Regions from separate parts of the Caldimonas brevitalea genome, predicted to be linked through region 2. Evidence: riboswitches for the same ligand, from Rfam matches in the RefSeq annotation. Region 2 holds a riboswitch; the other holds the start of a gene.
What was found. A riboswitch is a leader RNA that binds a small molecule or an ion and turns the genes downstream of it on or off. The one in region 2 is predicted to bind glycine.
Positions count from the first base shown of each region.

Region 1: linked by a shared signal. The riboswitch ahead of AAW51_RS02335 (trimeric intracellular cation channel family protein) and the one ahead of gcvT (glycine cleavage system aminomethyltransferase GcvT) in region 2 are both predicted to bind glycine.

Region 1 is NZ_CP011371.1:532,718-539,496, reverse strand. It holds gene AAW51_RS02345 (LysR substrate-binding domain-containing protein) at 1-731, opposite strand, end outside; gene AAW51_RS02340 (ABC transporter substrate-binding protein) at 747-1,943, opposite strand; gene AAW51_RS02335 (trimeric intracellular cation channel family protein) at 2,145-2,759, opposite strand; glycine riboswitch at 2,813-2,906, opposite strand; glycine riboswitch at 2,907-2,994, opposite strand; gene AAW51_RS02330 (hypothetical protein) at 3,191-3,445, opposite strand; gene cspE (transcription antiterminator/RNA stability regulator CspE) at 3,483-3,692, opposite strand; gene infA (translation initiation factor IF-1) at 3,806-4,066, opposite strand; gene AAW51_RS31300 (hypothetical protein) at 4,626-4,685, opposite strand; gene AAW51_RS02315 (MBL fold metallo-hydrolase) at 4,788-5,657, opposite strand; gene AAW51_RS02310 (GlxA family transcriptional regulator) at 5,810-6,779, shown strand, end outside.
Region 2 is NZ_CP011371.1:2,012,869-2,019,647, forward strand. It holds gene gcvP (aminomethyl-transferring glycine dehydrogenase) at 1-2,450, opposite strand, end outside; gene gcvH (glycine cleavage system protein GcvH) at 2,533-2,910, opposite strand; gene gcvT (glycine cleavage system aminomethyltransferase GcvT) at 3,001-4,119, opposite strand; glycine riboswitch at 4,172-4,306, opposite strand; glycine riboswitch at 4,315-4,408, opposite strand; gene AAW51_RS08900 (electron transfer flavoprotein-ubiquinone oxidoreductase) at 4,723-6,405, opposite strand; gene AAW51_RS08905 (SDR family oxidoreductase) at 6,696-6,779, shown strand, end outside.

The DNA of each region.
Region 1 (6,779 bases), 1.5 Mb from region 2:
AGCTTCATGCGCATCAACGCGACGCCGAAGCCGGCCACGGCGGCGTCCAGCACCAGCCCGATGTCGTTGAACTGCGCGCCTTCGCGCGGCTCGGTCAAGCTCAGCCCGCACTCGGTGAACCAGGTGCGCCACGGCTCCAGCGGGCAGCGGATCAAGCGCGCCCGGGCCACCGTCTCGTCGCTCTGAAAGCCGTCGAAGGGCCCGACCGTGTTGAGGTACTCGGGGCTACAGACCGGGCACACCGTGTCGGACTGCAGCCGCACCGACTCGCGGTCCGGAAAGGGCCCGGTGCCGAAGCGCAGCTCGATGTCGGTCTCTTCGGCCGTCACATTGAGCATCGGGATGGTGACCTGCAGGATCAGGTCGATGTCGGGATAAGCATGCCGGAACAGCGCCAGCCGCGGCAGCAGCAGCTGGCGCGAGAAGGTCGGCGTGACCGCGACACGCAGCCGGGTGGCGCCGCCGCTGCCACTGCTGCGCCCCGGCACCTGCTGCAAGGCCGTCAAGGCCTCGCGCACGCGCGCAAGGTAGGCGGCGCCATCCGTCGTCAGCGTGAAGTCGCCGCGCGAGAACAGCTTGAGCCCCAGCTGCGACTCCAGCTGGCGGATGCGGTGGCTGACGGCACTCGGCGTGACGTTCAGTTCTTCAGCCGCCAGCGTGCCGCTGCGCAGCCGTGCGAGCGCCTCGAAGGCGAGCAGGCCCTGGATGGGCGGGATGCGGTGTGCGGTCATGCAAGCGGCGCCGGCTCAGGACTCCTTGCGCCGGATGAAACTGGCGCGCTTGGCGTCGTCGGCGTGATAGAACTGGATCTCGCCCTTGCGCCACACGCCCAGCCAGATCATGTTGCGCGAGAAGGCGTCGTGGTCGGCGGCCGAGAAGGGCCGGTCGTAGGACGTGACGACGCCGGGGTAGGGCCGCTCCAGGTTCTCCAACGCCTGCTTCAATACATCGGCCGAGGTGTTGCCGCGGGTCTGGAACACGACGCGCATCATCAGGTGCACCGCGTCGTAGGTCTGCGCCGCGGCCATCAGCGAGCCCAGCGGCTGGGTGCCGGCATGGCGCTTGAGGCGAACCAGGAAGGACGCCCGGCGCTCGTTGGCGAGGTCCTGGATGATGGTCTGCACCATCATCGCGCCTTCCACCGCGGGGCCGGCGCGCTCGGGCAAGGTGCGGAACGACAGGGTCCAGGGGCCGTACAGCGGGCCCTCGAAGCGCGCCTGGGCGCGCGCCTCGGCGAGCACCGCGAGCTCGGCGCCCAAGGTGTAGCCGAGGATCACTTCCGCCCCGGCGGCGCGGGCCTGCTGCACTTGCTCTGTGAGCCGGCGCACGCCTAGGTCGAAGCGTGCGGTGTAGACGGGCTTCAGTTGCTTCTCGGCGAGGAACTTCTCGACGTCCTTGAGGCCCCCCTCGCCGTAGCCGGTGGCGTCGGCGAACACGGCGACCCGCGTGTAGCCGCGCTTGACGATCTCGTCCACCAGGAAGGCCGCCTGCAGCGTGTCGCGCGCCGACATGCGGAAGACAAAACTCTTGTCGGCCGGGTACTTGGCCGTCACGGCCGACCCGGTCGCCACCGGCACGACCAGCAGGTGCTTGTGGTCCTGGAACACATCGAGCGACTTCAGGGCCACACCGGTGTTGCAGTAGCCGACCGTGAAGTCCACCTTCTGCTTGAGCACCAGGTCCTCGGCCTGTCGGCGGCCTTCGTCGGGGTCACCCTTGTCGTCGCGCGTGACCAGTTCGAGCTGCCGGCCCAAGTAGCCACCCACCTCGTTGATTTCCTTGACCGCCAGCTCGGCGCCGAGGCGGGCGCTGTGACCGAACTCCTGCGATCCCCCGCTGAGGGGGCACACGAAACCCACCCGCAGCGGTTGCGACGCCTGTGCGTTCGCCATCGCGGCGAACGATGCGAACCAGGCGGCAAGCAGCACTCGACCCATCGTCATGTTTTGTCTCCAGGTTGTGTTTTTTGGCGATGTTGCAACTGCTTTCATTTGGTGAGCATCAGGTGGAACCCTCCTCCGTGGAGGGCTCGACGTGACATATGCGGCCGCGGCGGGTTGGCTCGGGGCGGAAGCAAAGCCCGTGTTGCCCGGCCTACAGTCTCAGCCCGATGTAGGCTCGAAGTGCCCGGCGCAGGCGTGAGCTCAGTCCCAGCGCTGGCGATAGGAGAACGTCGGCAGGCGCCAGCCGCGCCAGACGGCGCACAGGCGCAGTGTGAGTCCGGCGGAGAAACTGATGGCCGTGTTCAGGTCGTCCGCGACACCGTATTCGCGCAGCAGCAGGAACAGCAGGCAGACCGCAAGAGACACGACGGCATAGAGCTCTTGGCGGAACACGACCGGGACCTGGTTGCACAGGACGTCGCGCAGCACCCCGCCGAAGATGCCGGTGATCATGCCCGCCATGATGACGACGGGTGGTGCGTAGCTCATCTGCAGGGCCACGTCGCTCCCGATCAACGAGAACGCCACCAGGCCCATGGCATCGAGCACGAGGAAGATGCGCTTGAGGTGATGCAAATACCTGGCCACCAACGTCGTCAGCAGGCCAGCGGAGATGACCAGGTACACATGGGCGGGATGCTGGGTCCATCCGACCGGAAAGTGCCCGAGGATGACATCCCGCAGCGTGCCCCCACCGAGTGCCGTGACGAAGGCGATGACGGTGACGCCGAAGAAATCCATGCTGCGGCGGCCGGCGGCGAGAGCGCCCGCCATGGCTTCGGCGGCGATGGCGACAAGGTAGACGATGGTCAACATCAGGACTCCAGAGTGGACGCAGGACGCGCGTCACGCCGACGTGCACCTGCTGCGCCTCTCCCCCTGTCCTTGAACCTGAGAGTTTCAGCTGCGCCTGCAGCCTGCCCCTTCGGTGGGCCGTGACGGCCACTCTCCAGTCGGCGAAAACGTGCGACTGCGGTCCTTTTGCCTGAGCGATGATGGGAGTTTGCGCCTTCGGCGGGGGTTTGCGGCCCCGCTCTCCCGCAGTGCGCGACCATGTTACTTCAGCGGCAGCCTTGCCGTCTGACGGCCTGCTGAGGCGACCTCGACGGGCCACGGAGGGCGAGGCCAACGTAAAGGTTCGGCATTGGACATGGGCGCGGGAAAGGCCCAAATGAAAACGCCCAACCGAGAGGGGTTGGGCGTCGCGCATTTTTGGGCGCACAGGAGAGCGACCTCTTGAACACCGCCTAGTCGTGCGGCGCGTGACCGATGGCCAGGTACCTGCCGATGTCGTGCTCGAAGGCGGCAATCGTGTGCTCCGAGATGGGGACGTGCAAGAGCACGGTTCGCGCCACTTCGGCATGCACCACGAAGCGCTCCAGCACTTCATGGCGCGCATCGTCCGGCAGTGCGTGCAGCACCGCTGTCATCAGCGCATCGAGCGCGATGAGCGAACCCTTGAGCTCGCAGATCCGCTCGGTGGTCTCTTGCAAGTCCTTCATCGGTTCCGCCGAGGGACGCAGCAGGAGTGCAGGTGCGTCAGATCGTGCGGATGCGCGACGCCTGCGGACCCTTCTGCCCCTGCGTCACTTCGAACTCGACGCGTTGGTTTTCGGTCAGCGTCTTGAAGCCGTTGCCCTGAATTTCCTTGAAGTGCGCGAAGAGATCCTTGCCGCCATTGTCGGGGGCAATGAAGCCGAAGCCCTTGCCTTCGTTGAACCATTTCACAGTACCGGTTTCGGTGGCCATATCGTCATTCCTTGATGGATTCGTTAAAAAGATGCCCCAGCTTTCGCCGGTGCAGGTCAGCAGCTTCCTGACTTGGAAGCCGAGTGATTGAAATGCTTGCGAACCGCTGACCATCAGCGACGCGGTTGTCGAGAAGAAGGCGCCAAACCTCGGCGCTCGAGGTGGCGGAAAGTGATGCGCCCCTTCGTCAGATCGTAGGGGGACAGTTCCAGGGAGACGCTGTCGCCGGCCAGGATGCGGATGTGATGCTTGCGCATCTTTCCGCCGGTGTAGGCGATGAGCTTGTGCCCGTTCTCCAGCGTCACCCGAAAGCGGGAGTCCGGCAGGATCTCGTTCACGACGCCGTGCATCTCGATCAGTTCTTCTTTGGCCACGGTGTTCACTCCTGGTTCGTGGATGGGGGACGGGCGGTGCGAGACAGGGCCTGACAAGGGCCTGCTCACATGGCAGGGGCTGTGCGAGGGCGGCGCTCGGGCACCAACAAGTCACTGCCGGCGTGACCCGCGAGGGTCGACGAGGGTGTCTCGGGTTTACGCTCGGTCTCTGCGGCTCGAAGGCGGTTTGCAACCGCTCGGTTCGGCACACGGGAAAGTTCGCGCCAGCATGGCACTTCCGCGTGTGTGCCGTGCTCCCGACGTTGCCTCTCGTTTTGGGGAAGAGAGGGCGGGAAAGAATCAAATTGGGCCGAAAACAGTCCGAAAACGCAGACCGGCGGCACCGACAGGATAAGGGCCCGAAAGCACCCGCCAGCGCGGGAAAAGGCCCAAGAAAATGCCCAACCGAGAACGGTTGGGCGCTGAATCTGGTCACGCAGTGTAGCACTGGTTCGAACGTCCTGCTCGGTTCGCGAAGAAATCGAACACGTGCATGTCTTTGACGCGAGGCGTGCGTCCCTGCGGCAGGGGCAGTCCAGGCGCCGGCGACCACCTTGACTCACTTCGTTCGCGCGGCCTGCCGCCACAACACGGCTGGCAAGCCTCCGCACAGCATCAAGACGGTGCTGGGCTCCGGGACAGGAGGTCGAGGCAAGTTTGCTAGGGCTTTGCGTGCGCCGACGCGGCGGGCAGCAGATGAATGGGCGCTGGAAGCCCCGGCCTACAACCGGTAGGTCTCGCCGTCAGCCGGCACCAGCACGCGCTGCGGGTCCATCCCCTTCTCGGCGATGAAGTCACGCAGTTCCTGGCGCGTTTGCATGCCGTGGTTGACCGCCTCCATGTGGGTGCCGATCACTGTGGCCCGCGGGGCGGCCTGATAGGCACGCGACAAGTCTTCCTTGCCCATGATGATCGCGCCTTCCAGCCCCTCGATCCTCGCATAGCCGGTGTTCAGGATGATCACGTCCGGCATGTACTGCTTGAGCGCGTCTTCGACCTGTTGGTTCCACACGGTGTCGCCCGCCACATAGACCGTCTTGCGGCCAGGACGCTGGAAGACGACACCCGAGACAGACCCGAGCAGTTTGCCGGCGACGACCATGGTCTTGTCATCGCCATGCTGACCACCGGTCTTGCTCAGGCGTGTGCCGTTGAACATCGTGTGCTCACCGAGCACGCGCACGTCCGTGAAGCCGTCCTGGCGGATGCTCGCCGCATCTTGCTCATCCTGCGCAAAGATCGGCACCCCTTTCGGCAGGCGCTGCCTGGCCACGTCGTCCCAGTGATCCAGATGGGTGTGGGTGACGATGACGGCGTCGGCCTTCATCACCTCTTCGAGGGGCAGCGGCAGTTCGACCAGCGGGTTGCGCAGGTGGCTGTTGCAGGTGCCTGCGAACCCCGGGTAAGCGCCCTTTTCAGCCAACAACGGGTCGATCAGGTAGGTCGCGCCAGCGTAGGTCACCTTGAGCGTGGCGTTGCGGATCTGCTGGACCTGCACCGTCTGGTCGGTCGTGGACGTCTCGGCCTTGTGAGTGCCGGCACCCAGTGCGTCAGCCGCGAGGGGCGTGTGGAAGAGGTCAGAAGGATTCATGTCTGTCTCAGTGTTCGAGGTGGATGAAGGCGCGCGACGGCCGTCGAGGGCGTGTCAGGATTTTCTGGAGGACGAACGCCGCGGGCCATCGGCCCAAAGGACGACTGTCGATAGAATCGGGCCAATTTCGTCACCCCCTCCCGAGTTCGCCCATGCAAGCCATACGTGTCGCCGTCGTCGCCTTCGAGGGGGTCAGCCTGTTCCACCTCTCGGTTCCCGCGCTGGTGCTCGGCGTCGAACCCGCTCCGGCGGGTCTTCCGCGCTATGAGGTGAGGTACTGCTCTCCACGACCTGGCCCGGTGCGCTGCTCGCAAGGCATGGTGATCGACGTGCCGGAAGGTCTGGGCCCGATGTTCGACGCCGAGCTGGTGATCGTGCCGGCCTGGAGCCATCCGGCCAACCGCGCCCCGGCGGAGTTGATCGACGCGCTGCGCAAGGCGCACGAACGGGGTGCGCAAGTGGTGGGGCTGTGCCTGGGCGCCTTCGTGCTCGGCGACGCCGGCCTGCTGGATGGCCGGCGGGCGACGACACATTGGGCCTGCCGCGACCTCTTTGCGAAGCGCTTTCCAAAGGCCGACTTCCGCCCCGATGTGCTTTATGTCGACGACGGCGGTGTCACCACCTCGGCCGGAACCGTGGCCGCAATCGACTGCTGCTTGAATCTGGTGCGCCAGCGGCACGGCGCTGACGTCGCCAACCGCGTCGCCCGGCTGTTGGTGACGCCGCCCCATCGGCAGGGCGGACAGGCGCAGTTCATCGAGCAGCCGGTGCCGGAACTGCCCAGCGAGAACCGCTTGCCCGGCGTGCTGGAATGGGCGCGTGCGCGCCTGGGCGAACCGCTATCGCTCGACGTGTTGGCCGACGTCGCCCACATGAGCCGACGCACGTTCACCCGGCGCTTCCGGGAGGCCACCGGCACGACCGTGGTGAAGTGGTTGACCGGCGAGCGGGTCGCGCGGGCGCAGCAACTCCTCGAGACCACCGACCTGCCCATCGAGCAGATCGCAACGTCGGTGGGCTTTGCAACGTCGTTGTCGCTGCGTCAGCACTTCGCGGCGCAGTTGGGCACGTCGCCGTCGTCGTATCGGCGCGCGTTCTTCCACGCGCGGCGCAGCGGTGAGT
Region 2 (6,779 bases):
CCGCCGCTGTGGAGCTCGCTGCCGCCGCTATAGAGGATGGGGTAGTGGGGCCGCAGCCGCGCGGCGATGTAGTTGGCGTTCAGGATGGCGCATTCGGTGGCCGCGCGCAGGCCTTCGGCGCCCATCATGCGCACGTACATCCACGAGATCGGCAGCACCGCGGCGTTGCCGAGCGGCGCGGCGCTGACGGCGCCCACCTGGCCTTCGCTGCCGATGCCGGCGGTGCGGTGGGCCGGCAGGTAAGGCACCAGGTCCTGCACCACGCACACCGGGCCGACGCCAGGGCCGCCGCCGCCGTGCGGAATGCAGAAGGTCTTGTGCAGGTTGAGGTGCGACACGTCGCCGCCGAACTCGCCCGGCGCGGCGACACCGACCAGTGCGTTCATGTTGGCGCCGTCGACGTACACCCGCCCGCCATGCTGGTGCACCAGCTCGCACAGCGCCTTGACCTCGGTTTCGAACACGCCGTGGGTGGACGGGTAGGTGATCATCACGGCAGCCAGCTTGTCGCTGTGCTGCTCGCACCTGGCGCGCAGATCGGCGAGGTCGACGTTGCCGTCGCGGTCGCACTTGGTGACCACCACCTGCATGCCGACCATCTGCGCGCTGGCCGGGTTGGTGCCGTGGGCCGACTCGGGGATCAGACAGATGTTGCGGTGGCCCTCGCCGCGTGCCTCGTGGTACGCCTTGATGACCAGCAGACCGGCATATTCACCTTGCGAGCCGGCATTGGGCTGCAGCGAGATGCCGGCATAGCCGGTGGCCTGGCACAGCCACTGTTGCAGCTGCTGGTCGAGCAGTTCGTAGCCGGCCAGCTGGTCACGCGGCGCGAAGGGGTGGATGTGGGCGAACTCGGGCCAGGTGATGGGGATCATCTCGCTGGTCGCGTTCAGCTTCATCGTGCACGACCCGAGCGGGATCATGGTGCGGTCGAGCGCCAGGTCCTTGTCGGACAGCGAGCGCAGGTAGCGCAGCATCTCCGTCTCGGAACGGTGGGTGTTGAAGACGGGGTGGGTCAGGTAGGCGCTGCGGCGCTGCAGTGCGGCGGGCAGCAGGGTCGGCAGGCCGGCTTCGAAGCCCTCGAAGGACGGCAGGGCCTGGCCCTGGGCCACCACTTCGGCGAACACCTGCCACAAGGCGGACAGGTCTTCGCGCGTGGTGGTTTCGTCGAGCGTGATGCCCACCGCGTCGGGCCCGGCGCGGCGCAGGTTCATGCCGCGGCCGACCGCGTCGACCAGCAGCGGGTCGGTGCGCGAGCCGGTCAGCACCGTCAGCGTGTCGAAGGCATGTTCGTGCTTGAGCTTCCAGCCGAGCGCCTGCAGGCCTCGCGCCAGCACCGCGGTGTAGGTGGCCACGCGCAGCGCGATGCGCTTCAGGCCCTCGGGGCCGTGGTAGACCGCGTACATGCTGGCCACGACGGCCGGCAGCACTTGCGCGGTGCAGATGTTGGAGGTGGCCTTCTCGCGCCGGATGTGCTGCTCGCGCGTCTGCAGCGCCAGGCGGTAGGCCGGCGCGCCTTGTGCGTCGACACTGACGCCGACCAGACGCCCCGGCAGCGAGCGCTTGAACTCGTCCTTGCAGGCCAGGTAGGCGGCGTGCGGGCCGCCGTTGCCCATCGGCATGCCGAAACGCTGGGTGGTGCCCAGCGCGATGTCGGCGCCGAGTTCGCCGGGGGAGGCGAGCAGCGTCAGCGCCAGCAGGTCGGCCGCCACGATGGCCAGGCCGCCGCGCGCATGCACCTCGGTGATGACCGGGCGCAGGTCGCGCACCCGGCCGCACACGCCGGGGTATTGGAACAAGGCGCCGAAGCACTCGGTCTGGCCCGCCTGCTCGGCCGGGCCGGTCAGCACCGTGATGCCGAGCGGCTGCGCGCGGGTGCGCACCACTTCCAGCGTCTGCGGCAGCACGTCATCGGCGACGAAAAAGGTGGTGTTCTTGGACTTGCCGACACGCGCCGCCAGCGTCATCGCTTCGGCAGCCGCGGTCGCTTCGTCGAGCATCGAGGCGTTGGCGATCGCCATGCCGGTGAGATCGCAGACCATGGTCTGGAAGTTCACGAGCGCTTCCATGCGGCCTTGCGAGATCTCGGCCTGGTAGGGCGTGTAGGCGGTGTACCAGGACGGGTTTTCGAGCACGTTGCGCAGGATCACCGCCGGCGTGTGGGTGCCGTGGTAGCCCTGGCCGATGAAGCTCTTGAGCACGCGGTTGCGGCCGGCCAGCGCCTTCAGTTCGCGCAGCGCTTCGGCTTCCGACAGGGGCGTGGGCAGATGCATGCCCTGCGCGCGGCGGATGGCCGTGGGCACGATGGTGTCGATCAGGGCCTGCCGCGAGGCGGCGCCGATCACCGACAACATCTTGGTTTCGTCTTCGCGGGCGATGCCGATGTGGCGTTCGACGAAATCGTCGTGGGCTTCGAGTTCGGACAGGGGGGCGTGGGCGGCGGTCAGCATGGCAGGCTTTCGGTCGGCGCCCGGGACAGCGGCAGCAGTGCTGCCCCCGGGCGGCGCGGGCGGAAGGGGAGGAAGGAAAAGATCAGCTGTTCTGCACCAGCTGTTCGTAGGCGGGGCCGTCGAGCAGCGCGTCGAACTGCGCCCGGTCGGACAACTTGATCTTGAAGAACCACCCCTGGCCGAGCGGGTCGCTGTTGGCGAGCGACGGGTCGGCGCGCAGGGCCTCGTTCACGTCGATCACGCTGCCGCTCACCGGGGCATACAGGTCGGCTGCCGCCTTGACGGACTCGACGACCCCGGCGATGGCCTTCTGCTCCAGCGTCGCGCCGACGGCGGGCAGGTCGACGAACACCACGTCACCCAGGGCGTCCTGGGCGTGCTGGGTGATGCCCACCGTGGCGATGTCGTCGTCACCGGTGAGCTCGATCCACTCGTGGTCGGGGGTGTATTTCACGGTCATGTGTGCAGCTCCTGCTGTTCTCGGAAAGGGGAATCGGGGGCGGGGGTAGGCAGGCGCCGGCGCGCAGGCGCCGCACGCCACCTCGGGGCGTCAGCCGCGGTGATACCGATGCGGGGCAAATGGCATTCCGCGCACCTGCATCGGGAGGTGGCGCTCGCGCACCACGGCATAGACCGTGCCGCCGGGCGCCGTGTGGTTGACCGGCAGGTAGGCCATCGCGATCGGCTGGTTGACGCTCGGGCCGAGGGTGCCGCTGGTCACATGGCCCAGCGCGTGGCCGTGGCTGTCGACGATCTTGGTGCCTTCGCGCACCGGCGCGCGTTCGAGGCCCACGAGGCCGACGCGCTTGTTGGTGGGGCCGTGTGCGAGCTGGTTGGCGAGGGTCAGGGCGCCCGGGTAGTGGCCCTCGCGCGCGCCGCCAGGGCGGCGCACCTTCTGGATGGCCCAGGTCAGCCCGGCTTCCACCGGCGTGGTGTTGGCGTCGATGTCATGCCCGTACAGGCACAGACCCGCTTCGAGGCGCAAGGTGTCGCGCGCGCCAAGGCCGGCCGGCGCGACCTCGGGTTGGGCCAGCAGCGCGCGCGCCAGCCCCTCGGCCTGCTCGGCCGGCACCGAGATTTCGAAGCCGTCCTCGCCGGTGTAGCCCGAGCGGGTCACGAAACAGGCGGCGCCGGCCAGCTCGAAGGTGTTGCCGCTCATGAAGGTCAGGCTGGTGACGTCGGCGTTCAGCCGGGCCAGCGCCACGGCCGCCTTGGGGCCTTGCAGCGCGAGCAGGGCGCGGTCGGGCAGCGGCTGGATTTGGCAGCGGTGGCCGATGTGGGTGCGCAGATGGGCGATGTCGGCGTTTTTGCAGGAGGCGTTGACGACCAGGAACAGGTCGTCGGCGCGCCGCGTGATCATCAGGTCGTCGAGCAACCCGCCGTTGGGGTTGGTGAAGAAGCCGTAGCGTTGTTTGCCCACCGGCAGGTCGACCACGTCCACGGGCACCAGCGATTCGAGTGCCCGGGCAGCGTCGTCGCCGGACAGCCGCAGCTGGCCCATGTGGGAGACGTCGAACAGTGCAGCCGCTTCGCGGCACTGCTTGTGCTCGGCGATGATGCCGGCGTATTGCACCGGCATCTCGTAGCCGGCGAACGGCACCATGCGGGCACCGAGTTCGAGATGCAGGGTGTGCAGCGGGGTCTTGAGCAGGGCGGTGGTGTCGGGCATCACGGTCTCCGAGGGCATAAGGCATAACCACTGCACGAGTTCGTTGCAGTGGGCTGCCCTCGCTGTCCGCTTTACCTGAGAGATTGGCCGCGGCGCTTGCTCAGCGCAGACGGCTTGCCCCTTCGGTGGGCCCCCTCGTCGGCTGACTTGCAGCGTCGACCTGGGGCCTCTCTCCAGTGAGGATCGTCCGGGTGGGGACGAGCGTCAGTCCTTTTGCCTGAGCGTTCGAGCGGGGTTCCGCTCTGCGCCTTCGGCGGCTTCCGGGGAAGCTCTCTCCTGACTGCGCCGCAGTATAGCGGCGCCTGCGGCGATTGGGGCAGGAGTGGAAACGGTCCGGAAGCAAGCCGACCGGCGGCACGCCGGCAAAAACGAGCCAGACAGCCAGGGCCGGACCATTCTGCATCGCTTGCCCACTCGGCGCACCCGGCGCACGGCAAAGGCTCGCGCAGCACCGGTCGGGCGACCACGATGCGAGAAGAGAGGCGGGAGCGGGGAGGTCGGAAGAGGAGGGAAAGGAAGAGGGCGCGCGACCACCGGGAGACGGTCGGCCGGCGCGCCGGAGGGGCGCGCCGCCCGCGCAGGCGGGGCCTCGCCCCGCCTCGCTTACATCCCCGAGTAGTTGGGCCCGCCGCCGCCTTCCGGCGTCACCCAGACGATGTTCTGGGTCGGGTCCTTGATGTCGCAGGTCTTGCAGTGCACGCAGTTTTGCGCGTTGATCTGCAGGCGCTCGCCGGCACCGCTCTCGTTCGGGACGAACTCGTAAACCCCCGCCGGGCAGTAGCGGCTTTCGGGCCCGCCGTATTTGGCGAGATTGATGTTGACCGGGACGCTCGCGTCCTTCAGCGTCAGGTGCGCCGGCTGGTCTTCGCCGTGATTGGTGTTGCTGACAAAGACCGAGCTGAGCCGGTCGAAGGTCAGCTTGCCGTCCGGCTTCGGGTAGGTGATCTTGGCGCACTCGGCCGCCGGCTTCAGATAGGTGTGGTCCGGCGCCGGGCGGTGGATCGTCCACGGTGGGGCCTTGAAGCCGAGCTTGGGCAGCAGCCACTGCTCGATGCCGTTCATCACGGTGCCGACGTACAGGCCCTTCTTGAACCACTGCTTGAAGTTGCGCGCCTTGTCGAGCTCTTCGTAGAGCCAGCTCTTCTCGAACGCGGCGGGGTAGGCGCTCAGCTCGTCGTGCTGACGGCCGGCCGTCACCGCGTCGAAGGCGGCTTCGGCGGCCAGCATGCCGGTCTTGATGGCGGCGTGGCTGCCCTTGATGCGGCTGACGTTGAGGTAGCCGGCCTCGCAGCCGACCAGCGCGCCACCCGGGAACACCGTCTTGGGCAGGCTCAGGATGCCGCCGGCAGTGATGGCGCGGGCGCCGTAGCTGATGCGCTTGCCGCCTTCGAGCACTTCACGGATGCGCGGGTGGGTCTTCCAGCGTTGCATCTCCTCGAACGGGCTGAGCCAGGGGTTGCTGTAGTCGAGGCCGGTGATGTAGCCGAGCGTGACCTTGTTGTCCTCCATGTGGTAGAGGAAGCCGCCGCCGTAGGTGCTCGGGTCCACCGGCCAGCCGGCGGTGTGCAACACCTCACCGGGCTTGTGACGGCCGGGCTCGACTTCCCAGAGTTCCTTGATGCCGATGGCATAGCTCTGCGGGTCTTTGCCGGCGTCGAGCTTGAACTTGGCGATCAGCTGCTTGCCGAGGTGGCCGCGCGAGCCCTCCGCAAAGACGGTGTATTTGCCATGCAGTTCCATGCCGAGCTGGAAGCTGTCGAGCGGTTCGCCGTGCTTGCCGAGCCCGAGGTTGCCGGTGGCGACGCCCTTGACCGAGCCGTCGTCGTTATAGAGCACTTCGGCTGCCGAGAAGCCCGGGAAGATCTCGACGCCCAGGCCTTCGGCCTGCTGCGCCAGCCAGCGGGTCACGTTGCCCAGGCTGATCACGTAGTTGCCGTCGTTGTGGAAGCACTCGGGCAGGATCGGGCTCTTGAGGGCACCGCCTTCGGTCAGGAACAAGAAGCTGTCCCCGGTCACCGGCTGGTTCAGCGGCGCGCCGAGTTCCTTCCAGTTCGGAATCAACTCGTTCAGCGCGCGCGGGTCCATGATCGCGCCGGACAGGATGTGGGCGCCCGGCTCGGAGCCTTTTTCGAGCACGCAAACCGAAACCTCCTGGCCTTTTTCAGCCGCCAGTTGCTTCAGGCGGATGCCGGTGGCCAGGCCGGCGGGGCCACCGCCGACGATCACCACGTCGTATTCCATCGATTCGCGGGGACCGTACTGCTCCAGGATCTGTTGCGGCGTCATCGTCTCGTTCCTTCAATCGTATTTATGTGGGGGCTCGAGTGGGGGCTCGACGCGAGCTTCCCGCAATTCTATCGGGCCGCGGCAAAAAAACGAACGACCGTTCTATTCTTTGCACGAGGGGATGTCTCAATCTTGCACTGCGCGGGGTGTTGTCCTGCACCGCGGTTGGCCCGGATGTCCGGGCAGCGACACCTGATCACAGTCCGCTGCCGTTATCCTTGCGGCAGTACGCGAGGCCCGCCAGCGGCCCCGCTTGGTCACGACGTATACGAAGCAAAGAGGTGGTAGCGATGGCATACAGCATGGATCTTTCGGGGCGCGTGGCGCTGATCACGGGCGCCTCCAGCGGTCTGGGGACGCAGTTCGCCAAGACC